Sphingosinicella sp. BN140058: one gene and its partner. The protein of the gene in region 2 interacts with the protein of the main gene of each other region in a pairwise test. Links are inferred from orthologs where the notes say so. Each region holds a gene or a part of one and is shown on either strand. Other genes may lie near its edges. The genes, in order: ftsH and hflC.

Region 1 (14,516 bases), 180 kb from region 2 along the record:
AGCAAGGTGGAGCCGGCGATGACCAATGTCGCAAGGGCGGCTTTCATGATGGCCTCCTGTTCAAGTCTTGCGAACAGAAGGCTCGGTCCGGTGCTTTGTTCCGGCGTGCCGGCCCTACTTGGGCGGGTTCTGTTCCGCTTCCACAGCCGCCGCTTCGGCGTCGATCCGCCCAAGCCGTTCCTGGCGAGCCTCCTCGATCAGCCGGTTCCAATTGACCTCGTCCCGGCCGGCACGCTCGGCCCGGGCCTGGCGGACGATGTCGTTGAAGCAGCCGATCATGCCGCCGGGACCGACCGTCGAGCAGCTGCCGATGCCGGAGCGGCCGACATATTGCAGTTCGGTCGCCTTGCTCGCCCAGGCCTGATTGGCGGGATCGTTGGGATCGCCGCGCAGCGCCTCGGGAATGCGATAGCGCTCGCTTTCGGGCTTGCGGGCGCAGACGTTGATCTGCTCCTCCGAGCTCTGCGGGCAGGGATCGTCGCCATAGACGATGAGCTGATTGATGCGCTCGCTTCCCGCTGCGGGCGGGGCGGCTTGCGTCTGCGCGGCGGCAGGCGCCGCAAGGGCGGTGAGGGCGGCGGCGGCAAGGAGAAGCTTCATGTCAGATCCTTTTCGAAAGCGCGATCGCGACGCGGCAGCCGGCGCGGATCAGAGTGGAGAGGACCGGGTAGCCGAACGTGTCTTCGGCACCGGCGGCAAGCGCGGTGTCGCGATGCTCGAGCTCTTCGGCCTGGAACGTGCGGATGGTTGCGGACAGATCCGGCTCGTCGACGCCCAGGCTGCGCACCTGGTCCTCATAATGTTTGTCGATCTCCGTTTCGACGGCAGCGGTGCACGCCATCGCGGCGCTCGGGCCCAGAAAAGCGGTGACGGCGCCGAGCGCGTGGCCCGCGACGTTCCAGAACGGCTGGATCAGGGTCGGCCGGACGCCCCGCTCGATCATCATGTCGTCGAACGTGCGCAGATGGTGCCGCTCCTGGCTCTCCATGCGCGCAATCGCGCGGGCAGCGGGATGGGGGCCGAGCACGGCGAGCTGGCCGGCATAGATTCGAGTTGCGCCATATTCTCCGGCCTGATCGACCCGGATCATCGAGTCGATGTCGGGCCGCTTGTCACCCGGCCGCCATTTCGGCCGCAACGCGATCGTGACGTCGGCGCTTGTCTGCGTGTCGCTCATGCGCTCCTCCGAGCCCTGGTGAAGCTCAGCCACAATATCACTAAGCCGAACCCGATCGACAGGATCGCGTTCCACCCCGCCATCGAGATGCCGAGGAATTCGAACTGCACCTGATCGCAGCGGATCAGCGGCGCCTCCAGGATGCTCTTCAGCATGTCGGCGGGAGACCCGCCGCCGCCGGACGACGTGCACTGGGTGAAGCCCTCGAACACGCCCGCCTCCACCCCGGCATGATAGGCGCCGATGCCGCCGCTGGTCAGGATGGCGAGGGCGGCGAGCCCAACGAGAGCCCTCCCGCCATCGGGCAAGCGCCCGCCGGCCCAGGCGAGCACCGCCAGGGCCAGGGCGGCGAAATGGGCGTAACGCTGCCACCAGCACATCTCGCAGGGGTATAGCCCGCCCCAGATCTCCGAGCCGTAGGCGCCGGCGAGCAGCGCAGCGGGAACCAGGACGGCAAGCAGCTTCGCCCGAACGAGATTCGTCACCGGCCCTTGCCCTCGGCGGCTCCGATCAACGCGTGCCGCCCTTCGGCGCCGCTCCCGCGGCGGATGCCGTGGCGGTGCGCGGCCCCGCAAGACGCGCGATCGTCTGCACCGCATAATGGAGCTGGAAGTCGTCGATGCCCTTCTTCTTCAGCTCCTCCGGCGTTGCGCTGAAGCGCGGATCCGGCTTGCCGTCATCCTGGACGACGCTTTCATCGACCTTCACTTCGTTGATCAGGTGGCGCCGCAGATCCGCCTCGCGCAGGCGCGGACGGGACTTGTAGTCGGGATCGGAGAGCTGCGGCACTTCGATGTCCGGAACGATGCCGCCCTCCTGCACCGATCGCCCCGATGGGGTGTAATAGCGCGCCGTCGTCAGCCGAAGCGCGGTGTCCTTGCTGAGCGGAAGCAGGGTCTGCACCGAGCCCTTGCCGAAGCTGCGCTCGCCCATCACGATCGCGCGATGATGGTCCTGAAGCGCCGCCGCAACGATCTCGGCCGCGGACGCGCTGCCGGAATCGACCAGCACCACGATCGGCCGGCCGCGTGTGGCATCGCCCGGCTCCGCATAATAACGCTCGATGTCGTTCTTCTGGCGCCCACGCTGCGAAACCACTTCGCCGCGCTCCAGGAACACGTCGGACAATCCGACCGCCTGATCGAGCAGGCCGCCCGGATTGGATCGAAGATCGACGATGTAACCCGTCGGCGGCCCGCCGAGCGACTTGTCGATCGCTGCGATCGCCGCGAGCGTCTCCGTCGTGGTCGTGCGGCTGAACGTGTTGACGTTGATGATCCCGACCCGGTCCTTCACTTCCCATTTGACCGCGGGAAGCTCGATCTTGGCGCGGGTGAGGGTGACGTCGAACGGCTTGTCTCGGCCGGGGCGCAGGATGGTGATCTTGATCGTGGTGCCCGGCGCTCCGCGCATCTGGTCAACCGCTTCGTCCAGCGCGCCGCCATAGATCAGCTTGCCGTTCAGATGGGTGATATAGTCGCCCGCCTTCAGACCGGCCTTGAAGCCCGGCGAATCCTCGATCGGGGCAACGATCTTGACGACGCCGTCCTCCAGCGTGACGTTGAGGCCGAGGCCGCCATACTCGCCCTCGGTGGTCGTCATCAGCGACTGGTAGCCCTTTTGATCCAGGTAGGAGCTGTGCGGATCGAGGCTGGCGAGCATCCCGTCGATCGCGCCGCGCAGCAGCGTCTTGTCGTCGACCTTCTCGACATAATCGGCCCGAACGCGGTTGAAGACGCTCATGAACTCGTCGAATTCGCGCATGCTGTCCGCCTCGGCCGAGGCGAAGGCCGCGGTCGCGGCGGGGATGATGGCGATGGCGCTGACGAGGCCGAAGGCGCGGAAGAGATTGCTGGCCATGATGAATCCTGCTGATGACCCCGGACCGATCAGGTGGCAGCGCCGTCGCGCGTCCGCCGAAACCAGGAATCAGGGCAATTCCGATTGGTCGCTGCTTTACCGGTTTTTGTAGCGCCGGAAAAGCAACGGCACGTGAACGAACAGCGCCTTCATCCCTCCGCACGCCTGCACGCGCGGAAGCGCTCCCCGTCTCACGAGATGGTGATCAGCTGAGCGATCGGGAAGGGGGCACCATTGCGGCGGAGTTCGATTCCGATCTGCGGGTCGCGATTGCTTGCGCGGCCGATCCCGGAACCAGCGCCGATCGTGTCGCCGCGCCGCACCGCCACCGAGGCGAGATTGGTGAGAGTGGTAGTCCAGCCTCCCCCATGGTCGAGGATCACGATCGATCCATAGCCGCGAAAGGGTCCGGCATAGGCGACCCGTCCGCGAGCGGGGGCTATGACTTCGGCCGAGGCTGCGGTGGCGATCGTCAGCCCGCGGGCGTGAACGCCGGCGTCCGATATCTCGCCCAGGCCGGTGACCACGCGGCCCTGCACGGGCAGGATGTAGGCCGGCGCCGCGGGCGTCGGCGCGCGCGGGCTGCCGATCGGGCGGAGAATCGGGCCGGGCAGCTGGGCGAGCCGCTGGCGAAGCTCGGCCTGGAACTGGCGGGTTCCTGCCAAGGCCGCGAGATCGCGCGCCTCCTCGCCAAAGGCGAGGGCACGATCGGATTCGGTCAGCGCCGAGGCCCGCAGGCTCTCCGAGCGTGCGCGCTCGCTCTGCTCGAGACGGGCCAGCGCGATCCGGCGCCGCTTCAGATCCTCGCGGCTGGCAGCCAGGGCCGCGACGGCGGTGTTCGCCTGCCGCCGGAGCGCATTGCCGCGCTCCACCTCGGTCCGAAGCTCCGCGGTGCGCCGGCGAATGACGGGCAGGGTGGAGGCGAGCAGCGAGCGCACCCGGATGAGATCGTTGACCGATCCCGGCTGGACCAGCGCCAGTGCCGAGGGCCGCCGGGCCATCGTCTGGAGCGCGGCGGTGAGGCGGATCAGCGGCGCCTGCTTTTCGGCAAGCCGTGCGCGCTGTGCCCGGCGCAAGGCTTCGATCAGCCGGATACGGGTTTCGCCGGCCGTGATGTCGGCTTCCGCGGCCTCGATCCGGGCCGCAAGCGCCGCGGCCTCGGCGCGCGCCTTGGCGGCTTCTCCGGTCGCGCGCGCCGCCTGCCGCTCGAGCAGCTCCGAGCGACGCCGCGCCTGCTCCGCTTCCGCCTTGGCTGCGGCGAGACTGCCGGTACCGGCCGTGCCGCCGGTCTGCGCTGCTGCCCAGCCGCCGCCGGCAAGCGCGGCGGCGATCAGCAACGAGGAGAGAAAGCGCCGGCGCATCGCGTCATCCTTCGCGGTGATAAGGATGATTGGCAAGGATTGCGGTGGCGCGAAACAATTGTTCGGCGAGCATGGCGCGCGCCAGGAGGTGCGGCCAGGTCGCCTTGCCGAATGCAAAGAGCAGGTCCGCCCCGGCGCGCTCGGCATCCCCGAAGCCGTCGGCGCCGCCGATCAGGAAGCGGGCCTCGCGCTTGCCGTTGTCGCGCCATTGTTCGAGGCGCTTGGCGAAGGCCAGCGAGCCGAGCTGCTCGCCTTTCTCGTCGAGAAGGATGGTGACCATGTGATCGGCAGCCGGGGGCAGCTTGCCGCCCGTCTCCGGCAGCTCGGTCAGCTTGGTCGGCCAGGCGATCCGCTTCAGATAGCGATCGACCAGCGCGCCCTCGGGGCTGCGGCCGATCTTTCCGCGGGCGACGATGTGAAGCAGCATCCGACCGGCCTAGCGGCGATCACCTTTGGGTGAAAGCCGCGCATGCCGCATGCTGATCGTCACGGCAGCTGCAGACGGGCGCTCGTCAGCCGTGGTCAGCGGGCCGCGTTAGCCGCCGGGGCGGTTTCTTCGAACGCCCACATGCGCTCGAGATTGTAGAAGCTGCGTACCTCGGGGCGGAACAGATGGACGATCACGTCATCGGCATCGATCAGAACCCAGTCGGCCACAGGCAGACCTTCGACGCGGACGGTTCGGCCGAGATCTTCCTTGATCCGCTGCTGGAGCTTCTGCGCCATCGAGGCGACTTGACGGGTCGAGCGGCCGGACGCGATCACCATGTGATCGGCGATGCTCGATTTCCCGCCCAAGGGGATGGTGACGACGTCCTGCGCCTGGTCGTCGTCAAGGGATCGAAGCACGAGATCGTGCAGGGCTTCGACCGGTTCAGTTGCTCCGCCGCGAGGGGGAGCCGTGTCGGATTCGGGCAATGTGCCTCCTTAACGGATCGGCCTGCGAGTCACGCCGTCGCGCAGGGCCATGGGTTTCAACGAATATAGGGACGATAGGTGCCAGTGTGGAGTAGCGGCGCGAATGCCGGTGGCGGAAGTCGGATCGAGCGGCAGTTGCAGAAGCACGAGTGCCGGCGGTCTCCAGCCTGTCCAGTCCCTGGCTTCGGTTGCGGGCCGGACGGAGCGACGCAACCAGCCCATGGCGCGAGCCGCCCGGGCAGGTCCATCATAGCCCGGACGCGCGACGACGGCAATCGGCACGAGCCGGGCGATTTCGCGCCAATGCTTCCAGCGGTGGAACTGGACGAGATTATCCGCTCCCATCAGCCAGATGAACCGGCGCTTCGGATAGCGCCGGGTCAGCGCCAGCAACGTATCGTAGGTATAAGGCGTGCCGAGCTCGCGCTCGATCGCGGTGGTGCGGATCGGCAGCCCACGCGAGGCGCGAAGCGCCGATGCGTAGCGCACCGGCAGCGGTGCCATGCCGCTGCGGTCCTTTAGTGGATTGCCGGGCGAGACCAACCACCAGACTTCGTCGAGCCCGAGCGCCTTGACCGCGTTCATGCTGATCCGCCGATGGCCGCGGTGCGCAGGATTGAAGGAGCCGCCGAGCAGGCCTGTCTTGATCACCTGCGAGCCGATAGCATGCCGATGCGGGCGAGGTGAACCACCGTCGCAAGATCCTGGGTTCCGCTGCCGGCGTTGCCCGGCTGCAACGCAGCAATGTCGTCCGCAGACAAGGGCACGCAAAGCCTCTCGACGAAGCATGTACCTGCCGCCATCATCGTCCGCACAGGGGGAAAGACATGGACAGCGCGGTAGAGGGCGTAGGCGAGATGGTGACCGGGCTGGCGGCCGCGCGAACGGTCGAGCCCTGCGCCGGCGAGCCGCACGGACATGGCGAATTCTGTCTGAATTGCAGGACGCCGCTGGTCGGCAACTTCTGCTACGAATGCGGGCAGAGCGGACATGTCCACCGATCGATGGCGGCTTTCGGCCACGATCTGCTGCACGGCGTCTTTCACTTCGAAGGCAAGATCTTCCGGACGTTGCCGATGCTCGCCTGGCGGCCCGGCGAACTCACCCGCCGCTATATCGACGGAGAGCGGGCAAAGTTCGTCTCGCCGATTGCGCTCTTCCTGTTCTCGGTCTTCCTGATGTTCGCCGCCATAAGCTGGCTCGGCGGACCATTCTCGACCGGCGGCGTCGCGGAAACCTCCGCAGAGGCGCGTGCCGAAGCTGCGGCCGATCAGCGTCGGGACAGGGCACAGGCTCTGGCCAAGCTCAAGGATCTCGAGCGGGAACTGAACGCCGCCCGCAAAGCCGGTACCCCGACCGCCGAGATCGAGGAGCAGATATCCGGTCAGCGAATGGCAATGAAGCTAAAGCAGGACGCGTTCGAGCTTCAGACCCGTCTCGCCAATCAGGAGGAGAAGAGAGACGCTGCTGCAGCGGCGCCGGAGGAGAGTGCCCGCAGGGAGGCAGAACCGGTTGCCTCTGTGAACGATGCCCTGGATGAGGATCCCACCGGCATTCCGTGGCTCAACCATGCGATCGAAAAGTGGCAGAAGAATCCGTCGCTCCTGCTCTACAAGCTTCAGTCCAACGCGTACAAATTCTCCTGGGCGCTGATCCCGATCTCGGTGCCGTTCGTCTGGCTGCTCTTTCTGCACAAGCGGCGCTACCGACGGGCCTTCCATGCCTATGACCACGTCGTGTTCGTGACATATTCCATTGCGTTCATGAGCCTGGGCTTCATCCTGCTCACGCTGATCCGCCCTCTTGCTGTCGGGCAGTCGATCGCCGGCATCGCAATGGTGTTCGTGCCGCCGCTCCACATGTATCGGCAATTGCGGGGCGCCTATTCACTCAGCGGGTTCAGCGCGCTGTGGCGCACCATCATGCTGCTCATCTTCTCGTTCGTCGCCGGAACGATCTTCTTCTCGCTGCTGCTGGTGCTCGGCGTGCTCGGCTGAAGGCGCGCCCTCCCGCCGCGCACGATCCCATCAGCTGCAGGGATATTTGCGGGCGAACACGGTCCTGAGGCCGTCCTTCAGCTCCGTCCGGGGGCGTTGCGCCGGCGGAATTGTGCGCAGCAGAGCAACCAGTTCCTGAGGAGACATTCCCCCTTTGGCCGGGGGGCAGTAAGCGGGTTTGCGGCCGGCCTTCTGCGCGGCGAGACGCTCCGACCGCAGCTGCTTGCCGGCGACTTCGACCTCGCCCTTGAGCAGCTTCAGGTCGCTCGAGAACAGGGCCATCATTCCCTTCTTCTCGAGCGCATCCGCCTTGAGCAGGAAATCGGCGACATTCATCGCACTGGCCGCGCTAACCGGCAGTGCAGCGAGCAGGCCCGCCGCGATCAACTTGGTCTTCATGTCCCCTCCACCGACGGCGTTCGTGAACCGAACGCAAGAACGGCCGGAGAGGTCTGCTCTCCGGCCGTTCTCAATCATGCAGTGAAAAGTGTTGAAAGCGAGGCGCTTTCGGTGGCTCAGGCGCCTTGCGGTGCAGGATCCCCGAACGGTCCCCGCGGCTTGCGCGTGCTCGGGATCGACGAGCCGGCGGTCGGGAGGCTCGGCCGGCGCGAAGACGAATCCTCGCGGCCGATATCCTCACCGCGGATCGCCCGCTTCGATTCCTCGCCCGACAGGGTCTCGAACTCGAGCAGGGCGCCGGCCAGACGGTGAAGCTCGTCGATATTGTCGGTGAGAACCGTCCGCGCGGTCGCTTCCGCTTCCTCGATCAGCCGGCGAACCTCGCTGTCGATCAGGCGGGCCGTTTCTTCCGACACGCTCTGACTGCGCGCGACGCTATGCCCCAGAAACACCTCTTCCTGGTTGTCACGGTAGCGCAGCCAGCCGAGCTTTTCCGACATGCCATATTCCATCACCATCGATCGGGCCATGTCGGTGGCCTGCTGGATGTCGTTGGAGGCACCGGTGTTGAGCTCGTCGGCGCCGTAGATGAGCTGCTCGGCGATGCGGCCGCCGAAGCAGAGCGCGAGGCGTGCCTTCATCTGCTTCATCGACATCGAGTAGCGGTCGCGCTCCGGCAGGTTCCAGGTGACGCCCAGCGCGCGGCCGCGCGGGATGATGGTGACCTTGTGGAGCGGGTCGCAGCCGGGGACATGGAGCGAGACCAGGGCGTGACCGGCCTCATGATAGGCGGTCGCCTTCTTCTCGTCCTCGGTCATGACCATGGACTTCCGCTCGGCGCCCATCATCACCTTGTCCTTGGCTTCCTCGAACTCCTTCATCGCGACCAGGCGCTTGCCCTTGCGCGCCGCGGTCAGCGCCGCCTCGTTGACGAGGTTGGCGAGATCGGCGCCCGAGAAACCGGGTGTGCCGCGGGCGATCGTGCGCGGATCGACATCGGGTGCCAGCGGCACCTTCTTCATGTGAACCGCGAGGATCTTCTCGCGGCCCTCGATGTCCGGCCGCGGCACGACGACCTGGCGGTCGAAACGGCCCGGGCGGAGCAAAGCGGGATCGAGCACGTCCGGACGGTTGGTCGCGGCGATGATGATGATGCCTTCATTCGCCTCGAAGCCGTCCATCTCGACGAGCAGCTGGTTCAACGTCTGCTCGCGCTCGTCATTGCCGTTGCCGAGGCCGGCGCCGCGATGGCGGCCGACCGCGTCGATCTCGTCGATGAAGACGATGCAGGGCGCGTTCTTCTTCGCCTGCTCGAACATGTCGCGTACGCGGCTGGCGCCGACGCCGACGAACATCTCGACGAAGTCGGACCCGGAGATAGTGAAGAAAGGCACGTTGGCTTCGCCGGCGATGGCACGGGCGAGGAGGGTCTTGCCGGTGCCCGGAGGGCCGACGAGAAGGGCGCCCTTCGGGATCTTGCCGCCGAGACGGGCGAACTTGGTCGGATCCTTGAGGAAATCGACGATCTCCTGAAGCTCCTCGCGCGCTTCGTCGATGCCCGCGACGTCGTCGAAGGTCACACGTCCGTGCTTCTCGGTCAGCAATTTCGCCTTCGAGCGGCCGAAGCCCATCGCGCCGGATCCGGCATTCTTCTGCATCTGCCGCATGATGAAGAAGGCGACGCCGAGGATCAGCAGGAACGGCATCGCCTGATAGAGCAGGATCAGCCAGATGCTGGTCTGCGGCTCAGGCTCGCCCTGGAAGGCGACGCCCTTTTCGCGCAGACGGGCCGTCAGCTGGGGATCGGGCACCGCGTTGGCGCGGAAGGTCTCGCCATTGGTCAGCTTGCCCGAGATCACGTCCTTGCTGATCGCGACCTCCTTGACGGAGCCCTCGTCGACCCGGTTCAGGAATTCGGAATAGGCCATGCCGTTCGGGCCGGCGCCGCGGCTGCCGCCGTCGACGATCTGCACGAACAGGATCAGGGCGAGGAGAATACCGGCCCAGATGAAGAGGCTCTTCATCCAGGGATTGCCGCCGCCATTTTGCGGGTCCTTGTCCGGGCTGCGGTTGTCACGATTGTCGGGCATGAATACTCCCATCGAAGCGATGTCGCCGGTGTCCCTCCAACAGGTCCGCCGCCGGCCACCGCACTCGGCATTAAGCACGTTGTTCCCTAAATAGGAATTCGGCGCCCATACGCAATGTAGACGCGGCCGGTGAACGGAGGATTACGCCGAGCGGCTTTCGCCTCCTCCTCCGACGCGCGGAACCTCAGAAGCTGTAGACCAAGGTGGCCCGGCTCAACGTATCGATATTGCTCCCGCCGGTGCCGACCCGATCCTCGTAGCGGACGTCGTAGGAGAAGCGGGCCTTCAGCGGCCCGAGCAGTTTCGCGTCGAGCGAGGTCAGCGCATTGGCGCTGCTCTGACCCTGCTCCAGATAGAAGGCGCTGGTCTGCTTGAGTTCCAGGGTCGGCGCGATCGCCCAGCGAAAGTTGACCGAGGCGCGGGCGGCGAGACTGGTCTCTGAGGGCAGGTCGACGGGCGCAACATGACGCAGCGCCGGGCCGCCTTCGAATTCAAGCTTGGCTCTGGGGCCGGTCAGGATCGTGTAGCCGAGCCCTCCGCCGAGCGTGTAGCGGCTGTCATAACCCTGATTTTCATCGGATTCGAACTGCGCGAGCCCATAGGAATACAGGCGCGGCCCGAATTTGTAATTGGGCTGCCACGAAGCGATGAAGCGCTCGGTGTTGACGACGTTGCGCCCGTCCTGGACCTCGGCGCGGGCGTCGATCTTGTGGCGCCAGCGCAGGCCTTCCTTGTTGAAGCCGAGCGAGCCGTAGAAGCCGACATAGCTGGTCTGGCCGGTCGATCGGGACGCGCCGATCTCGACCTGGCCTTTCCAATTGTCGAAGAAGCCGGCTTCGGCGAGTTCCTCCTCGCGCTCCTTCTTGCGTGCCGCTTCGGCCGCGGCCACCTGCACGCGCCAGACCTTGAGCATGTCGTCGATCTGCGCGCCGGCCAAAGGGTGGGTTTCGCGGGCGAGGCGGATCACGGTCTCGATCGTCTTCGCGTCGCCGCTTGCAATCGCCGCCTCGATGATCGCGCGGACGCCGTCCGGGAGCGGCGGAGGAAGATCGGCCGGCGCCTGGGCGAGAACCAGCAGCGGAGCAAACACGGGGACGGGCATTTGGAAGCGCTAATGCGAATCAGTGGCCCGATGCAACCACCCCGTTGCCGGGATTTCGGATCCGCGTAGAAAAGCCGTCAATCCCCGTATTGTCCGTAGCCGCGCGGTTCCGCGGCCGCTAACCGCCGCTCCGGGGGCAAAGGGGGCGTTGCTGCGCATCTTTCCTCCGCATGGACAAAGAAAAGGGCGTATCCACCTCATGCATTTGCGTAAGTCGTTCCGCGCGGCCGCTGCCGCGCTCTTTCTCGTGACCGCATTGACCCCGGCCGCCGCACCCGCCCAATTCGGCGCGCTTCGCGATGTCGCCGGCCGCCTCGGCGGCGAGCTTGGCGTTGGCAAGGTGCTGAAGGGCAAGGGCCCGATCACCACCGCTCTGCCCGATGCGAAATGGGGCGATCCTTCCAGGGACGGCTTCGTTCCCCGCGAGCCGAAGCGCGGCCTGGCGGAGCTTCAGCGTACGCCCAATGGCGGCTTCGTTCTTCAGCCGGGATATTGGGCGATGGCGGCGCAGAGCTATTGCCTGCACGCAGGCACCCACGGCCCGGGGGGCGGCGAGGGCTATCTTTATGCGCCGCCCGAGGGCAGCGCCAAGGACGCGGTGATGACCATTGCCCGCAATTCGGTGAACCACCCGGAGATCGACCAGCACGATATTCAGGCCTTGCTGTGGGCGATTCTCGCCCGCGCCAAGTTCGAAGATCTCGGCAACAACCTGAAGACCGTGGCCGCGCGGCTGCTGACGCCCCGCCAGCTTGCCTCGCTTAATCGCTCCGCGCTCGACATCCTGAGCGGCCCGGCGCTCCAGAACGCGATCGGCGGCGTGCCCGAGCCTTTGCGTACGATCATGGAGGCCGAGGCCGATCTGCGGCGGATGCTGACCACGCCGGGCACCACCTTCGCCCAATTGGAGCGTGCCGCGGTGCTTGCCGGCATGGCGCCGATCGGACCGGGCAGCCTTGATATTCCCGAGGGACGCTGGAGCCAGCACCCCGACGGCTATTGGATCCGTTATCTGCCGCGCGGCTATAGCGAGACGATGATCGAAATCTGGGTGCCGCAGGGTAGCCCGGGCGTCGGGAAGGAATTCGATCCGGCGACGCATATCGCCGTGCCCGGCAACACTTCGCGCCAGCGCCTTCTTCAATCCGGCCGCCCCCGCCGCGAAAGCTGAAGCCAAACCAAAACGCCCCCGGGACACGGGTCCCGGGGGCGCTTCGGCAACCGCTCGCAGGCGGTCAGGGGTTAACGATTACGGATTGTAGGCGCGTTCGCCATGCTCGTTGATGTCAAGGCCTTCGCGCTCGAAATCGGCGGGCGGGCGAAGCCCGATCGTCTTGTCGAGAGCGTAGAACAGGATCAGCGACACGCCGCCCGAGAACACCAGGGTCAGGGCTACCGCCTTGATCTGCGTAATCAGCTGCGCGCCCATGTCGTAGGTTCCGGCAACGGCAGGCATCACCGTGTAATCGAAGAAGCCTTGGCCGCCGAGCGCCGGATCGGCGACGATGGCGGTACCGATCGCACCGACGATGCCGCCGACGCAGTGCACGCCGAATACGTCGAGCGAATCGTCATATTTGAGCTTGTTCTTCACCGTCGTGACGAAGAAGAAGCAGATGATCGAGGCGACCGCGCCGAGGACGATCGAGGTTCCCGGTGCGCCGAAGCCCGAGGCCGGGGTGATCGCGACCAGGCCCGCGACCGCGCCGGTTGCGGCGCCGAGCAGGGACGGCTTCTTGTGGACGATCTGCTCGATCAGCGCCCAGGCGAGTGCCGCGGCCGCAGTGGCGACGAAAGTGTTGATGAAGGCAACCGCAGTGACCCCGTTGGCCTCCAGGTTGGAGCCGGCGTTGAAGCCGAACCAGCCCACCCACAGCAGCGAAGCGCCAATCATCGTCATCACCAATGAGTGGGGCGGCATCGCCTCGGTCTTGTAGCCGAGCCGCTTGCCGATCACGACGCAGCCGGCAAGGCCCGCAATGCCGGCGTTGATGTGGACGACGGTGCCACCGGCGAAATCGAGCGCACCCATGCCCCAAAGATAACCCGCATCCTGAGAGACGATGGCGCCGGAAGCGTCCTTGACCACGGTCGCGGCGAGGAAGTCCGGGCCGGCCCAGTACCAGACCATGTGGGCCATCGGGAAATAGACGACGGTCAGCCAGATCACCACGAACAGCATCAGGGGCCAGAACTTCACGCGTTCCGCAAAGGCGCCGACGATGAGGGCCGGCGTGATGCAGGCGAAGGTCATCTGGAAGACGACGAAGGCGAACTCCGGGATGTAGACGCCATTGGAGAAGGTGGCGGCGAGGGTGGTGCCGTCGACCCCTGCCAGGAAGGCCTTGGAGAGGCCGCCGACGAATTGGTTGCCGCTGGTGAAGGCGAGGCTGTAGCCCCAGCCGACCCAGACCAGGGACGCAATGGCGACGATCGTCAGCACCTGCATCAGCACCGAAAGCATGTTCTTGGCGCGTACCAGGCCGCCGTAGAACAAGGCGAGCGCCGGCACCGACATCAGCAGCACCAGTGCCGACGAAACCAGCATCCAGGCAGTGTCGCCCTTGTTGACCATGTCGGCCGTCGGCGTGAACGCCGCTGCGGGTTCGGCTGGTGCCGCAGGTGCGGCGGCGTCCTGCGCCCAGGCCGGCATCGTCAGGAAGGCATTCAGCGCCAGCGCGCCTAGGCCTCCTGAAATCCGTGTTGCGAGCTTCATGATTGTCCCTCTGCTTTCGGACGAGAGGTCGGCTTGCGCCCCTCCCGCTCCGTTCCCCTTGTTCCCCGGCACCGCGACGCAAGCGCCGCTTCGTGCCTCACAGCGCATCATGGTCGGTCTCGCCGGTCCGGATGCGCAGCGCCTGCTGCACGTCGAGCACGAACAGCTTGCCGTCGCCGATCGAGCCGGTGCGTGCGGTCTGCTCGATCGTCTCGACGACGCGACCGGCAAGATCGGCGGCAACGACGATCTCGATCCGCACCTTGGGCACCATGTTGGTGACGTATTCGGCGCCCCGGTAGATTTCGGTCTGCCCCTTCTGGCGGCCGAACCCGCGCACTTCGGAGACCGTCATGCCCTGGACCCCGATGCCCGAGAGTGCCTCGCGAACCTCGTCCAGCTTGAACGGCTTGATGATCGCAATGATGAGTTTCATGCCCGCCCCCTTCAGAATGCGACGCCGACCGACGCAACGACGCCGGCCTTGCTGGCATTGCGGCCGCTCGGCGTGATGAAATCGCCGTCAGTGTCGACGTAGGAGACGCCGAAGGTAAGGTTCTTGAGCGTGTAGGACGCGCCCAGGCTCCAATCGGTATATTCGTCGCCGATGGTGAGGTAGCTCGGCCCGAAGCTGTGGCCGAGATGGGCCGAGAGGCTGATCGGCGTTCCGGGCAGCGCGCCCGAGAGATCGCCGGCAAGGTAGAAATTGTCCTCGTCGCCGGCGCCGATGGTCAGCGCCGACTGGCTCGGCGCATAGGCGGCGGTCGCCTTCGCGGTCACCGCGCCGAACGTGTGCGAGACCGCGAGATAGGGCTCGACGAAATCGGTGTTGGCACTGCCGCCGCCCGGATAATAATAATAGAGGACGCCGCCGTCGATCGTCGTGCCGCCGAAGG
Region 2 (14,573 bases):
ATGGCGCCTGACGTTGCCGGGCACTTGTTGCCGTTTCGAGGATGGTGCCGCATCCGGCTTCCCGATCGGCCAGGCTGCCCGGCTCCGCTCTGCGGCCTATCGCGGTTTATGCTTGGACGCCGGCCCCGGTACCAACGATCCGCGTCGTCCGGTAATGGCGCATTTCGACGATCTCGCCGACGAAGGGGCGGATTGCATCCAGGAACGGCGGGAAGTGCGCGGATCGGCGGAAACCCTGCATATGGGCTTCGGCCGACTGCCAGCGAATGCGAAGGATAAAGCTGTTCGCATCGTCGGCACACTGCGTCAGCTCGTAGTCGATACAATGCGGGGACAGATCGAGATGTTCGGCTGCCGTCGCATAGGCGTCGGCCAGCTGGTCGGGCTGGTGCTTGGTCAGAGCGTATCGGATATACTCCACGATCATCTTTCTTCCTCGTCGCTGTCGATCGGATCGAGGCGAGCAGCTTCGCCAACCGAATTCAACGCACCAGATGGTAAGGACGTCCGTGACCAAGCATTTCAGGAAAGACTATGGCTGCCCTGTGGAACTCGCGGTCGATCTGCTCGGAGGGAAGTGGAAGACGGTAATCCTGGCGCGAATCAAGGAAGGTCCGCTCACGTACGGCGGGCTGCGGAACAGCATGCGCGGCCTCTCCGACAAGGTCTTGACCGAGAAGCTGAAGGACCTCGTCGAACTCTGCGTCGTCGAACACGTCGCCATCGATGCCGCGGGAGATCGGAAGCATTATCGGCTCACCGACCGGGGTCGAGACCTCGCCCCCGTTCTCGAGGCCTTGTATCGCGCGGGCGGCTTGCTGGCCGATCAGCTGGACATCCGCTTCCCGCAGACCGCTGACCGACACGTCAGGTAGATCGATTACGGGAGCGTCCAGGCCGGCGGCTGCGCCCGATCGCGGCGGTCAGATGCAGCCGGCCCGCTCGGCGCGAACGTCTTCGAGCAGTTGCTCGACATCGTCCGCGCCCGCACGGAGCGCCTTGATCAGCCAGATTTCGGCGCTGGCGAGATCCTGCTCGACTCCTTTGCCATCCGCACAGATCACGCCGAGCAAGCCCATCGCACGTGCATCGCCGAGACCCGCCGCGCGCTGCAGAAGATCAAGACCGCGCGGCAGGTCCTGCGGCACGATCCTGCCAAGAACATATTGCTGACCAAGGATGGTCATGCCCCTGCCGCTGCCGGCATCGGCCGCTTTGGAGAGCCAGTCCAGAGCCGCCTCGACGTCGATCGGACCGTCCTCACCGTAAAGATGCATCGCGCCGAGATCCGCCATCGCTTCGGCGCTGCCATGCTCCGCCGCCCGTTTGCGCCAGCGCAGCGCTTCCGCCTCGTCGGCGCGCACGCCGCGACCGTGCTGGTACATGATCCCGATGCTCCGCTCGGCATTGGCATCTCCAGCCTCAGCGCATCGCCGCAACAGGCGCATTGCCACATCGGGATCCTCGGGAACCATTCTGCCTTCATCGTAGAGCATCGCCAGCAGGAAGGTGGCTTCCAGATTGCCCTCCTCCGACTCCTTTGTGAAATATCCGATCCCGGTCTCCCGGGTTACGGGTCCCAGCGGGCTCGCCATCGTGACGCCTTCAATGAACGCGCGGGCGGACTCGAAGGGTGGTCCGGGCATATCGCTCAGGCGGCCGCGCAGCTCGTCGAGATCGCCTGGCTCACCGCGCAGCACCTGCAATGCGGCGCGCGCGGGGGCACAATCATCGTCTCCAGCGGCCGCTTCGAAGTAGAAGGCTGCAACGTGCCGATCCTGCGGAACACCGCGGCCGAGGGCGTAGCAGAAGCCGACCCTCGCGGCGGCATCCGGGTCGCCACCCGCCGCAGCACGCACGTACCAGCGGAACGCCTCGGCGGAATCCTGTTCGACGCCCAGCCCTGCGTCGTAGAGCGCACCCAGGGCATGTTCGCAGGTCTCGTTCGCCTCGGCGGCACCGGCGCGGAAGAAGAGGAGCGCCTCCTGATAGTCGCGGTCGACGCCGCGGCCGTCCCTGTAGAGCGTGCCGAGCATCAGAGTCGCATCGGCACCTCCATCCTCCGCGGCGCGGCGGAGCCATACCACCCCCTCCGCCGGATCCGCCGCCACTGCGTCGGCATCGCCGTCGACCAGGGTCAGCCCCAGGAGGAAGGCTCCAAGCCCCTCGCCGCGCTCGGCGGCCCGCCGGTAGAAGGCGATAGCCACGGCAGGATCTTCGGGAACGCCGCGACCGACATGATGCATCTCGCCGATGTGGACCATAGCCTTTGCCGATCCCGCCTCCGCGGCGATACGGAACAGACGCAGCGCCTCGTCGGGATCGCGAAATTCCAGGTCGCCGAAAGCATATTGAACGGCAAGCATCCGGCCGGCTTCCGGATTGCCCTGATCGGAGAGCCGCCTGAGGATTGCGATCGCGCGCGGCATGTCGCCGCGCATCATCGCGGCCTCGGCGTCCGGGATGCCCGGCGCGGGCAACACCGCCTTCTTCACGGCTTCCACGACGTTAAACAGCAGGGTGGCCATCATCCTCTCCTCGGAAGGTCCTGAGACGAGCGGCATCGGGCTGAGGCAGCCGCTCGGTCGACGCAGCGGGCTACGCAACAAGGAAGAATGGCAGCCGGCAAAGCCGCCTTTGTTCACCAGCTGTTCTCTACCATCAAAACGCATTTGAAACAAAGTGCCCATTTCCGGCGGTAGGCAGCGTTCCGCGGAGCGGCTAACGGGAGCCGATGACGATTGCGATCTTGGGCGCCGGGTCGGTCGGCTGCTTCATCGGCGGCGCCTGGTCGCACGCCGGCCTTCCTGTGCGGTTCGTCGGCCGCGAGGCGATCGGGACGGCGATCGCCGCCGAAGGCCTGACGCTCACCGATTATTCCGGCTGGCGCGTTCGCCGGAACCCCGAGCAGGTCGACTACGCCACCAGCCCCAAGGCTTTGGCCAAAGCCGACATCATCGCGCTCTGCGTCAAGAGCACCGGCACGGCCGAAGCGGCGAAGCAGATCGCGCGCCACGGCAAGAACGGCGCTCTGGTGATCAGCTTTCAGAACGGGGTCAGCAACGTCGATGCCCTGCGGGACGTGCTGAAGGACCGGTTCGAGATCGCGCAGGCCATGGTGCCGTTCAACGTCGCCTATCTCGGCCATGGCCGTTTCCACAAGGGCGTCGCCGGCGAGCTCGTCGTTCAGGACATTCCACGCACCCGCGTCCTCGCCCAGGAGGTCGGCGGCGGGCCCGCTGCCTTGCGCCTCGCCGACGACATGGCCGCGATCGCCTGGGGCAAATTGCTCATCAACCTCAACAATGCGGTCAACGCCTTGTCGGGCCGAACCTTGCTCGAGCAATTGCGCGAGCGTGACTATCGCCGGGTCGTCGCAGCGTCGATCGTCGAAGCCCTCGATCTCCTCGCGGCCGCGGGGATCGAGCCGGCAAAGATCGGCCCGATCGCGCCGAAGCTCCTGCCCCACGCCATTGCGGCGCCGAACCTCATCTTCAATAACCTCTTCCTCAAGATCCAGAAGATCGATGCGAAGGCACGCTCGTCCATGGCCGACGATCTTCGCGCCGGACGCACGACGGAGATCGATTATCTCAACGGCGAAGTGGTCAGGCTTGCCAAGCGGCTGAAGAAGCGCGCGCCGGTCAACACCGCCATCGTCGACCTGGTCAAGCAGGCGGAGCTTGGAGTCGAGCATCTGTGGAGCCCGGAGGATCTGCGCGCACACGTGCTGCAGGGGCATAAGGTGGCGCCGGTCTTCGGATACTGATTTGACAACGCGGCACGTGCCGCGCAGGGGCCGAAAAACCGCTGTTTTTCCGGAGCCTGCCCGATGCGCCTTGCCGCCGCCGCCTCTTTGATCGCGCTTTCCGTCTCGCTCTCCGCCTGCGCAGGCACCGCCTCCTCGCCATCCGCGATCACCGCTCCGCCGACGGCCGCGGACGTCTCCACCGTCCCCACCCAGCTTCCCCGCAACGCGCGTCCGCTCCAATACAGGATCTCCGTGACGCCCGATGCGCAAAACCTGCGCTTCAGCGGCATCACCACCATCGACGTCGACGTGCTCGAAGCGACCGACACGCTGACCGTCAACGCCGCCGATCTCGACTTCCGCTCTGCCGAGATCGCCGCGCTGTCCAGCGACGGCACCGCGCGCCAGCCCGCGGCCGGCCGAGTGTCGGTCGATGCCGACAAGCAGACCGCGACCGTACGCTTCGGTGAGCGCCTGCAACCGGGCCGTTACCGCCTGCGCTTCGACTATTCCGGCAAGATCTACAGCCAGGCGGCGGGTCTGTTCGCGCTCGATTATGAGAGCGGCGCGGGCAAGAAGCGCGCTTTGTTCACCCAGTTCGAGGCGCCGGACGCGCGCCGGTTTTTTCCGGGCTGGGACGAGCCGCAATATCGAACGCTTTACACGCTGAGCGTGACCGCGCCCGCCGATCAGGACGTGATCAGCAACATGCCGCAAGCCGGCGTCGAGCCGCGCGCGGGCGGCACGAAGACGGTGACCTTCCGGACCACGCCGCCAATGTCGAGCTACCTGCTGTTCATGGGCGTCGGCGAGTTCGACCGGATCACCACGACCGCGGCGAACACCGAGATCGGCGTCGTCAGCAAGCGCGGCAATGGCGAGCAGGGCCGCTGGGCCCTGGAGAGCTCGGCGAAGCTGCTCCCCTGGTACAACAATTATTTCGGCACGCCCTATCCGTTGCCGAAGCTCGACAACGTCGCCGGTCCCGGAAGCAGTCAGTTCTTCGGAGCGATGGAAAATTGGGGCGCGATCTTCTCGTTCGAGTCGGTCCTGCTCGTCGACCCAGTGATCACCAGCGAATCTGCACGCCAGCGCATCTTCGAAGTCGCCGCGCACGAGATGGCGCATCAATGGTTCGGCGATCTCGTCACGATGGCGTGGTGGGACGATCTCTGGCTGAACGAAGGCTTCGCCTCGTGGATGGCGACCAAGGCGACCACTGCGCTCCACCCGGAATGGGAGCCCGAACTCGGCATCGTTGCTGGCCGCGAGGCGGCGATCGGGCTCGACAGCGTCGCCACCACCCATCCCGTCGTCCAGCGCCTGACTACGGTCGAGCAGATCAGCCAGGCCTTCGATTCGATCACCTACTCGAAGGGCGAGGCGGTGATCACGATGCTGGAGGATTATGTCGGCGAAGACGCCTGGCGGCGCGGCGTTCAGAATTACATCCGCACCCACAAGCTCGGCAACACCCGCACCGACGATTTGTCGGCGAAGATCGAGCGCGCGGCCGGCAAGCCCGTCACCGCAATCGCACATGATTTCACGCTCCAGCCGGGCGTGCCGCTGATCCGCGTCGAACAGGCCGCATGCAGCGGAGGCAGCACCCGCGTGACCTTGCGCCAGGGCGAATTCAGCCGCGACCGATCTGACAAGGCGCCGCTCAGCTGGCGGGTGCCGGTGATCGGCGCCACTCTCGGCAGCAAGCCGGCGCGCGCGCTCGTCGAGGGCGGCCATGCTACGTTCGACGTGCCTGGCTGTGGCACCCTGGTCGTGAACAGCGGTCAATCGGGCTATTACCGGACGCTGTACACGCCGGCGATGCTCGACCGGATCGCCGCCTCGTTCGCGCAGCTCCCGCCCATCGATCAGATCGGCCTGTTGGCGGATCAATGGGGGCTGGGCCTCGCCGGCTACCAGTCCGCTGCGGAGGCTCTCGACCTTGTCGATGCGGTTCCGGCCGACGCCAATCCGCAGGTCTACAGCCGCATGGCATCGATCCTGGAGGGGCTTTACGGCCTCTATGACGGCGACGCCGCGCATCAGGCGGCGATCGCCCGATACGCATCCGCCAAGCTCTCGCCGATGCTGAAGCGGATCGGGTGGACGGCGAAGCCGGATGAGGCGCCGACCACTCCAGTGCTCCGCTCCGAGTTGATCTCGACGCTCGGCGGCATGGGTGACCGCGGGGTGGTCGACGAGGCTTCCCGTCTCTACGCAGCCAACGATCCGATCGCGGCGGCCGGGCCGTTGCGAAGTACGATCCTGGCGGTCGTCGCACGCAATCTCGATGCCGCAGGCTGGGATCGCCTGAGGAGCCAGGCGCGTGCCGAGACCAATCCCCTGGTCAAGGCGCAGCTCTACAAGCTGCTCGGCACCAACCGCGATCCTGCCCTGGCGCAGCGGGCGCTGAGGCTGGCGCTGACCGACGAGCCTGGTGCCACCACCAGCGCCGGCATCATCAGCGCGGTTTCGGGCGAACATCCCGATCTCGCCTTCGATTTCGCGATCGTCAATCGCGAGAAGGTCGAGGCACTGGTCGACATCTCCTCACGCTCGCGCTTCATCGCCCAGCTCGGCGCCGGTTCGTCCGACCCGGCGATGATTCAGAAGATCGAGGCTTATGCCACCCGGTATCTGACCCCGGAGTCGCGGCGCCCCGCCGACACGGCGATCGGCGGCATCCGCGACCGCACCCGCGTCCGCACCGAGCGCCTGCCGGACATCACGAAATGGCTGGAGGCAAAGCGGGGCTGAGCACGTGCACACGTCCCTTTGACATCCGTTCGGGCTGAGCCTGTCGAAGCCCTTGCCTTCCCTTACCGCCCGAAGAGCAGAAAAGGGCTTCGACGAGCTCAGCCCGAACGGAGCGCGCGACGCATGGCTTCATGCCGCAGCGCGGGCGCTCCGCCGGTACAGCCACAACGCCAGCAGCGCGAACAACAGGGCGCCACCGCCGACCGCGACCGGACGGAAGCCGTCGCCGACGATCGCCAGCGGGGTCGCGCTACCCGTGCCGACAACGATTCCGGCGAGCAGCACGCCGAACAGGCTCTCGCCGACGATCAGCCCGGTCGCGGCGAGGACACCCATCCGACGTGCGGCTTCGGGGTCACGGGCGCGCTCGGCACGGCGATCATAGACCCAGCCGGCAATCGCGCCGACCACCACCATCAGGGTGGTCGACATCGGCAGGTAGATGCCGATCCCGATCGCCAGCGGCGGCAGGCGGGTCTTGCCGGCGCGTCCGAGTGCGGCATCGACGATGATCAGGGCGACGCCGAGCAACACGCCGTAGCCGATCATCCGCCAGTCGAGCGCGCCGCCGAGCACGCCCTGCGCGATCGCCGAGATCAGGGCCGCCTGCGGCGCGGGCAGCGCCTCGGGACCGGCGCCGGGCGCCCCCGCAAAGCCGTAGCCTGCGTTGAGCAGGCTCAGCACCGGAGGGATGATCGCGGCGCCGAACAGCACGCCGAACAGAAGGGCGACCTGCTGGCGCCATGGGGTCGCGCCAACGAGCTGGCCGGTCTTCAGATCCTGGAGATTGTCGTTGGAGATGGTGGTGATGCCGAACACGATGCCGGTGACGATCAGCGCGTAAGCGACCAGCGGACGGCTCGCCTCGGCATCCTGGCCCGCGCCGACGACGAAGAGCAGCAGCAGCGAAGAGCCGATCGCCGCCAAAATGCCGATGCCCGAGACGGGGCTGTTCGAGGCCCCGATCAAGCCCGCCATGTAGCCGCACACCGCAGCGATGAACGCGCCGGCGACCAGGATGAAGGCGAGGCTGAGCGCGATCACGACCGCGGTGCGCCCGCCGGCGGCATCGCCGAGTTCCGCGACCAGCAGCCAGCCGATCGGCAGAAGCGCGAACACGGTTCCAAGGCCGAGCGCGGAGATCGGCATGTCGCGCTCGCTCAGCGCCAGCGAGGCGCCCTGCCCGGCACGCCGGGCGCGCGAGGCGGCGATCGCGCCGGCGAGGCCGCGAACGATCGGGCCGATGATGCTGAGCAGCGTCCAGACCGCCGCCACCCCGATCACGCCGGCGCCGAGGAAGCGAACCTGGTGCACCCACACGTCGGTCGCAAGTTCCTCTGCACCCAGCGCGGCCGCGTTCGGCACCATCGCACTGAGCAACGGAACCGCGACGCCCCAGGCGATGATCAAGCCGAGTCCCATGGCGAGCCCCACCGACAGACCGACGAGATGGCCGGCGCCCAGCAGGGCGAATTGAAATCCGGGATTGAAGCCGGTGACCGCAGGACCGAAGCGGAAAAAGGCCGCTGCATCGGCCGCGGTGAGCCGCATCGCCGCCAGCAGCGCGAACAGCGAGGAGACGAGCGAGCCGGCGACGATCGCCATCAGCCCCTTGCTGCTCTCCTCGGCACCTTGCCGTGAGGCTTCGCCGACCTTGAGGACCTCCGCGGCGGCGACACCTTCCGGGAAGGGCAAGGGCGAGTCGGTGACCAGCGCCCGCCGCAGCGGGATCGAGAAGAGCACGCCGAGCGCGCCGCCGAGGAAGGTGACGAGCGCCGTCGTCCAATAGGGGAAACCCTGCCACCAGCCGATCATGACGAGGCCGGGCAGCACGAAGCAGATCGCAGCGAGGGTTCCCGCGGCCGAAGCCACCGTCTGGACGATGTTGTTCTCGAGGATGTTCGACGATGAAAACCAGCGAAGCACCGCCATCGAAATGACCGCTGCTGGGATCGAAGTGGCGAAGGTCAGTCCCACCCGGAGCCCGAGATAGACGTTGGCAGCGGTGAACAGCAACGTGATCACGCCGCCGAGCAGCACCGCCCGGACAGTAAGTTCCGGCAGCGCGGCTGCCTCTCTGGTATCGCTCATTCTCACCTCCCCTTGAACAGGCCGCCAAGGAGGCCGCGCACCAGCGACCCGGCGATGCGGTTGACCACCTGCCGCTTCACCGCCTTGCCGACCTCGCGAACCATCTCGTCCTGAAAGGATGGGCTGGCGCGACCTTGCCGAGTGGGCCGCGCGTCCGCCTTCGCCCGGGCCGCCGCCTCTGCCGCGGCTTCGGCACGCGCGGACAGGATCTCGCCGGCGCTCTCCCGATCGATCGGCTCCTGATACCTGCCGGCGAGGGGCGATGCCGCGATCAGCAGCGCACGCTCGCGATCTTCGAGCGGCCCGAGGCGGGAGCCCGGCGGTGCGATCAGGGTCCGTTCGACCGGGCTCGGCGCGCCCTCGCTGTCGAGGGTGGAGACTAAAGCCTCGCCGACTTTGAGAGCGGGAAGTACGGCCGCCACGTCGATCGCCGGGTTGGGGCGAAACCCGTCGGCCGCCGCCTTCAACGCCTTCTGTTCCTTGGGCGTGAAGGCGCGCAGAGCGTGCTGGATGCGATTGCCCAATTGTGCCGCCACCGCGTCCGGTATGTCCGCCGGGTTCTGGGTGACAAAATAAACGCCGACGCCCTTGGAGCGGATCAGCCGCACGACCTGCTCGATCGTGTCGAGCAACCCCTTCGGGGCGTCGTCGAACAGCAAATGGGCTTCGTCGAAGAAGAAGACGAGCTTGGGCCTGGCGAGATCGCCGACTTCCGGAAGATCCTCGAACAGCTCGGACAGGAGCCACAGCAAGAAGGTGGCGTAGAGCTTCGGGCTCGTCATCAGCCGATCGGCGGCGAGCAGGTTGATCATGCCTCGCCCACTCTCGTCGATCGCTAGGAGGTCGGCGATGGCGAGCGCCGGCTCGCCGAAGAACAGGTCGCCGCCTTGAGCTTCCAACTGCAGCAATTGCCGCTGGATGGCGCCCGCCGAAGCCTTGGTGACGTTGCCGTAGCGCGTCGTCAGCGCCGCCGCATTCTCGCCGACGTAAGCGAGCAGTGCCTGCAGATCTTCAAGGTTGAGGAGCAGCAAGCCCTGCTCATCGGCGACCCGGAAAGCGATCGCCAGCACGCCCTCCTGGGTCTCGTTGAGATCGAGCAGGCGCGCCAGCAGCAGCGGCCCCATCTCGCTTACGGTGGTGCGAACCGGATGGCCTTGGCGGCCGTAAAGATCCCAGAACGTAACCGGGTTTCCGGCATAAGAGAAATCGGCGAGCCCCACCTCCGCCGCACGGGCCGTGAGCGCCGCATGCGTGGCCGCCTGCGAAGATCCGGGCATGGCGATGCCGGCCAGGTCGCCCTTCACGTCGGCAAGGAAGACCGGAACGCCCGCCGCCGAGAAACCTTCGGCCAGGCGCTGCAGGGTCACCGTCTTGCCGGTGCCGGTCGCCCCTGCGATCAGACCGTGCCGGTTGGCGCGCGAGAGAAGGAGTTGCTGCGCGCGACCTTGCGCCGCACCGATGAGGATCGCGTCACTCGCCAACAGCCTGTCTCCACAAACGAAATGCCGCTCCTATCCCGGTCGGGAGAGAAGCGGCAAGCCGTCTTCGGTGAAGATGTCGGTTCCCCTGCCCGGATCGGGCAAATGCCCGACCCAGAACCGGGAAGCTCAGCCGAGGTCAGCGCGCGCCGGCGAGGGCGATGCCGATATAGGCTGGCGGATTGTTGCCGCGGCGAACCAGCAGCAGCACCGTCTTGCGGCCGGCAGCGCGTGCGGCCGAGACTGCCGCAGCGGCCTCTTCCGGCGTGCGGGTGGCGCGCTGGTTGATCGACAGGATGATGTCGCCCTGCTGGATCTTGCTCGCCGCATCGCTCGACGGGCTGACCGAGGCCACCACGAGCCCGCGCAGGTTGACGTCGTTGAGGCGCAGCGAACGCGCGATTTCCGGCGTCAGGGTCTGGACGGTGACGCCCAGGCTCTCGCGCGCCGACTTCTGGCCGGTCGACTGCTCCGATTCCGCAGGCTCCGTCACCGGAGTCTCGTTCTCGATGCCGTTGAGCTTGGCCAGTTCCTCGTCGGTCGGGCGCTCGCCGACGGTGACGGTGACGGTACGGCGCTCGCCGCCGCGGATCAGCTCGATCGGGATCTTGGCGCCGACGTCGAGGTTCGAGACCAGATAGGCGAGCGACTGATCCGGGGTGACCGGCTGGTTGTTGACGCTGATCACGACGTCGCCCTGCTGGATGCCGGCGCGCGCGGCGGCACCGCCGGGCGTCACGCCCCGGATCAACTCGCCCCGGTTCTTCGGAACGTTCAGCGAATCGGCAATGTCCTCGGTAATCTCCTGCAGGCTGACGCCGATGTAGCCGCGCTGCGGGCGCTGGCCCTTGCGCAGCGATTCGACGATCGGCGCTGCCTGCTCCGCCGGGATGGCGAAGCCGATGCCGACATTGCCGCCGGTCGGCGAAATGAGGGCGGTGTTGATGCCGACCACGTTGCCGTTCAGATCGAACATCGGGCCTCCGGAATTGCCCATGTTGATGGACGCATCGGTTTGGATGTAGCGATCGTAGATGCCGGCGCCGATGTTGCGGTGGAGCGCCGAGACGATGCCCGCGGTGACGGTGCCGCCCAGGCCGAACGGATTGCCGATCGCGACCACCCAATCACCGACCCGGACCGCTTCGGGGCCGGAGGCGAAGCGGACGAAAGGCAGGTTGCTGCCCTTGATCTTGAGCACGGCGAGGTCCGACGCGGCATCGCGGCCGACCAGTTCCGCTTCGAACTCCCGGCGATCCGGCAGGGTCACCGTGATCTGATCGACGGTGGCGCCGGTGCGCGAGGGCGAGACGACGTGGTTGTTGGTCACGACATAGCCGTCGGCCGAGATGATGAATCCGGAGCCGAGCGAGCCGCCGCGCTGGGTGGCGGGCTCGTCGCCGCTGCCGCCGCCCTCGGGGACCGGCGCGCCGAAGCGGCGGAAGAATTCCTCGAAGCCGGGCGGCAGCTGCCGCGACTGGCTCACCTGGATGCTCTGCTTGGTCGAGATGTTGACCACGGCGGGCTGCAAGCGCGCGGCGAGATCGGCGAAGCTCATCGGCGCCCCGGCCCGCGGCGCCGCAGCGGCCATGCTGGCAGGCTCGTTCTGAGCGGTCTGCGCGCCGACCGGGCCGACCGTCAGAGTGGCGGTTGCGCCGCCGATCAGAAGGGCAGCGGTCAGGCCATAAACGTAACGCACTATGGGAATCCTCCTCTTGAGATTTGCCCGGGCGGGCAGGAACCCGGGGTGATCAGGGTTGGGTCGCAATCATGTGGTGCGGCTGAACCGGAATTGAATAGGGCCGCCGCTCAGCGACGGCCCGTGAATTCACGCAAATACTGGTTCTCGGGCGACAAAATCACGCTGGAGCGGCCCGCGTCCGGATTTTGCGCATTGTTGACGAAGGTCGTCTCGTAGGACTGCATCGCCCGGTAGAAATCGTAGAAGTCGGGATCCTTGCCGAACGCCTCGGCATAGATGCTCGCGGCTTCCGCATCGGCATCCGCGCGGACCAGCTGCGCGTCCCGCAGGCCCTGCGCCTGGATCGAGCGTGCCTCCTGCTGGCGCGCCGTGCGCATCCGATCGAAGGCCGCATCGAGCGGCGCGCCTTCCGGAAGATCGGTGCGCTTGATGCGGACGTCGATCACCTGCGCACCATATTGGGCGGCGACTCGGTTGAGGGCGGTGCGGATATTCTGCATCAGTTGCGCCCGTTCCGGGCTTAGCAAGGCCGCCGACGGCCGCTTGCCGAGCTCGTTGCGCAGCGCCGAGCCGAGGATCGGCTTCAGCTGATCGCTGACATTCTCGGCCCGCTTGGCGGTGATGTACATGCGCAGTGGATCGACGATCCGGTAGCGCGCGAACGCATCCACCTGGAGCCGCAGCTGATCGGTCGAGAGCACCTGCTGATTCTCCATGCCGACGCTCTGGATACGCTTGTCGACACGGACGATGTCCTCGACGAAGGGGATGCGGACGATCAGGCCGGCACGGGTCGCGCCGAACGTCTCGCCGGGGCGATAGCGATTCGCGGTGCGATCGACCTTGCCGAAGCGGACGATCACCGCCTGCTCGGTTTCGGGTATGATCGCGAAGGTGCTGCCGATCAGGATCAGCGCGACGATTGCGGCGAACGCCAGGGCGATCGGATTGCGCAGGACGCGGCTCATCGTTGCGTCCCTTCCTGCGCCTGGGCCTGCGGCGCCGGCGTGCGACGTTGCAGATCGTTAAGCGGCAAATAGGTATTCACGCCCGGCGCTTCGACGATTGTCTTGTCCACTTTGGTGAGCACTCTTTCCATCGTCTCATAATACATGCGCCGGCGAGTGACCTCGGGCGCGAGCTTGTACTGGCCGTAGACCTTGTCGAACGCGGCCGCTTCGCCCTGCGCCTTGTTGCGCAGCTGCAGCGCATAGGCGCGGGCATCGTTCATGTAGCTCTGCGCCTGCTGCTGGGCGGCAGTGACCGCCTTGAAGGCCTCGTTGACCGCAGCCGGCGGATCCGACTGCTTGACCGCGACGCCCTGGATGCTGACACCGGCGCCATAGGCGTCGAGCAATTGCTGCATCCGGGTCGCGACCCGCTGCTCGATGTCGCTGCGACCCTGGCCGATCGCTTCGTCGAGCGACACCGAAGCGACGATCTCGCGCATCGCGCTCTCGGCGACCTCGCGGATGGTGCCTTCCGGATCCTGGATCTGGAACAGGTAAAGCTGCGGATCCTTGATCGCCCAGCGCACGGAATAAGCAAGATCGATGATGTTCTGATCACCGGTCAGCAGCAGATTCTCGGATTTCGAATCGGCCGAGCCGATGTCGACGGTGCGAATCTCGGCGATATCGACCTTCTCCACTCTCTCGAATGGCGCGGGCAGAGTGATGCCGATGCCGGGACCCAATGTGCGGGTGTAGGCGCCGAACAGGGTGACGACGCCGCGCTCCTGCTCGCCGATCCGGTGGAAGCTGGTGAAGGCGAGCCACAGCAAAGCGAAGACGGCGAGACCGTAAAGCCAGTAGGGACGGCCGTCGCCCTGCGGCAGATGCCCGCCGAAGCGCTCGCGGCTCTTCTTCAGGAAGTCGTCGAGCGAGGTGACGCTCGGGCCGGAGCCGGGCTTGCGCTTGCGGGGCGGCTCGCCCCACGGGCTGCGCGGACCACTGCCGCCGCCGTCACCGCCGCCGGATCCGGAACCGCCGCTGCCGGAGGGACCCCAGGGGCCGCCGCGATTCTCGTTGAACATGGCGCCGAGACGCGCGCCCCACCCGAAGTTTTTGCTCATGAAGGCCTTTATAGGTAGCGCCCCTCGGGAAAAACAGTGGCAAGCGGCGCACGCTCGCCTATCTCGCGCGTCATGAGCCAAGACGACGCCGAATTTCGAGCCGCCCTTGCCGGCATTGCCGATGCCGAAGGCCGCATCCAGTCCGCCCGCCTGAAGGACGGTATCGCCAGCCTCGTCATCGACACGACCGGCCTTGCCGCAGAGGCGCGTGCCGGCCTGGAGCAGCGGATCCGCGCCGGGCTGATCGGGGCGGCCGGCATCGCCGACGTGCGCATCGCGATGACTGAGGAGAAGGTGAAGCGGATCATCCTTGCCGTCGGCAGCGGCAAGGGCGGGGTCGGCAAGTCGACCGTCTCGGCCAATCTCGCCATCGCCCTCGCCCGCGGCGGGCGGAAGGTCGGCCTGGTCGATGCGGACGTCTACGGCCCCTCGCAGCCGCGCCTGCTCGGCACCAGCGAGAAGCCCGAATCGGTCGACAACCGGATCGTTCCGGTCGAGACCAACGGGATCCGCATGCTCTCCCTGGGGCAGCTGGTCGAGGGCGGCAAGGCGCTGGCCTGGCGCGGCCCGATGGCGGCCGGCGCCCTCGGCCAGCTGATCGAGGGGGACTGGGGCGACACCGAGATCCTCGTCGTCGATCTGCCGCCCGGCACCGGCGACATCCAGCTGTCGTTGGTCCAGAAATGGACTCCCACCGCGGCGGTGATCGTGTCGACG

What was found.
Region 1: the proteins of hflC (region 2) and ftsH interact in binary tests that used the Escherichia coli proteins (3 or more experiments, as listed by UniProt). The link is inferred for Sphingosinicella sp. BN140058 from one-to-one orthologs.

What each region holds. Positions count from the first base shown.
Region 1 is NZ_CP035501.1:703,264-717,779, reverse strand. The notes cover bases 7,316-10,257. They hold ftsH (ATP-dependent zinc metalloprotease FtsH), read right to left. Parts: upstream 9,803-10,257; coding sequence 7,829-9,802; downstream 7,316-7,828. Other genes in these bases: ETR14_RS03220 (YdiY family protein), read right to left, coding at 9,987-10,257; ETR14_RS03230 (hypothetical protein), read right to left, coding at 7,344-7,712. In the rest of the region: ETR14_RS03280 (hypothetical protein), read right to left, coding at 1-47; ETR14_RS03275 (hypothetical protein), read right to left, coding at 115-600; ETR14_RS03270 (demethoxyubiquinone hydroxylase family protein), read right to left, coding at 602-1,177; ETR14_RS03265 (disulfide bond formation protein B), read right to left, coding at 1,174-1,662; ETR14_RS03260 (S41 family peptidase), read right to left, coding at 1,688-3,037; ETR14_RS03255 (murein hydrolase activator EnvC), read right to left, coding at 3,229-4,398; ETR14_RS03250 (23S rRNA (pseudouridine(1915)-N(3))-methyltransferase RlmH), read right to left, coding at 4,403-4,825; rsfS (ribosome silencing factor), read right to left, coding at 4,921-5,316; ETR14_RS03240 (nicotinate-nucleotide adenylyltransferase), read right to left, coding at 5,326-5,967; ETR14_RS03235 (DUF3667 domain-containing protein), read left to right, coding at 6,144-7,313; more of ETR14_RS03220, read right to left, coding at 10,258-10,904; ETR14_RS03215 (hypothetical protein), read left to right, coding at 11,110-12,075; ETR14_RS03210 (ammonium transporter), read right to left, coding at 12,154-13,620; ETR14_RS03205 (P-II family nitrogen regulator), read right to left, coding at 13,718-14,056; ETR14_RS03200 (TorF family putative porin), read right to left, coding at 14,068-14,516. UniProt on the Escherichia coli protein: Acts as a processive, ATP-dependent zinc metallopeptidase for both cytoplasmic and membrane proteins. Plays a role in the quality control of integral membrane proteins.
Region 2 is NZ_CP035501.1:881,083-895,655, forward strand. What follows is about bases 10,821-13,819. They hold hflC (protease modulator HflC), read right to left. Parts: upstream 12,751-13,819; coding sequence 11,890-12,750; downstream 10,821-11,889. Other genes in these bases: ETR14_RS04100 (Do family serine endopeptidase), read right to left, coding at 10,821-11,779; hflK (FtsH protease activity modulator HflK), read right to left, coding at 12,747-13,819. Outside these bases: ETR14_RS04065 (putative quinol monooxygenase), read right to left, coding at 107-427; ETR14_RS04070 (helix-turn-helix domain-containing protein), read left to right, coding at 510-875; ETR14_RS04075 (tetratricopeptide repeat protein), read right to left, coding at 924-2,531; ETR14_RS04080 (2-dehydropantoate 2-reductase), read left to right, coding at 2,735-3,769; ETR14_RS04085 (M1 family metallopeptidase), read left to right, coding at 3,833-6,511; ETR14_RS04090 (OPT family oligopeptide transporter), read right to left, coding at 6,641-8,602; ETR14_RS04095 (helicase HerA-like domain-containing protein), read right to left, coding at 8,605-10,083; more of ETR14_RS04100, read right to left, coding at 10,220-10,820; more of hflK, read right to left, coding at 13,820-13,856; ETR14_RS04115 (Mrp/NBP35 family ATP-binding protein), read left to right, coding at 13,929-14,573.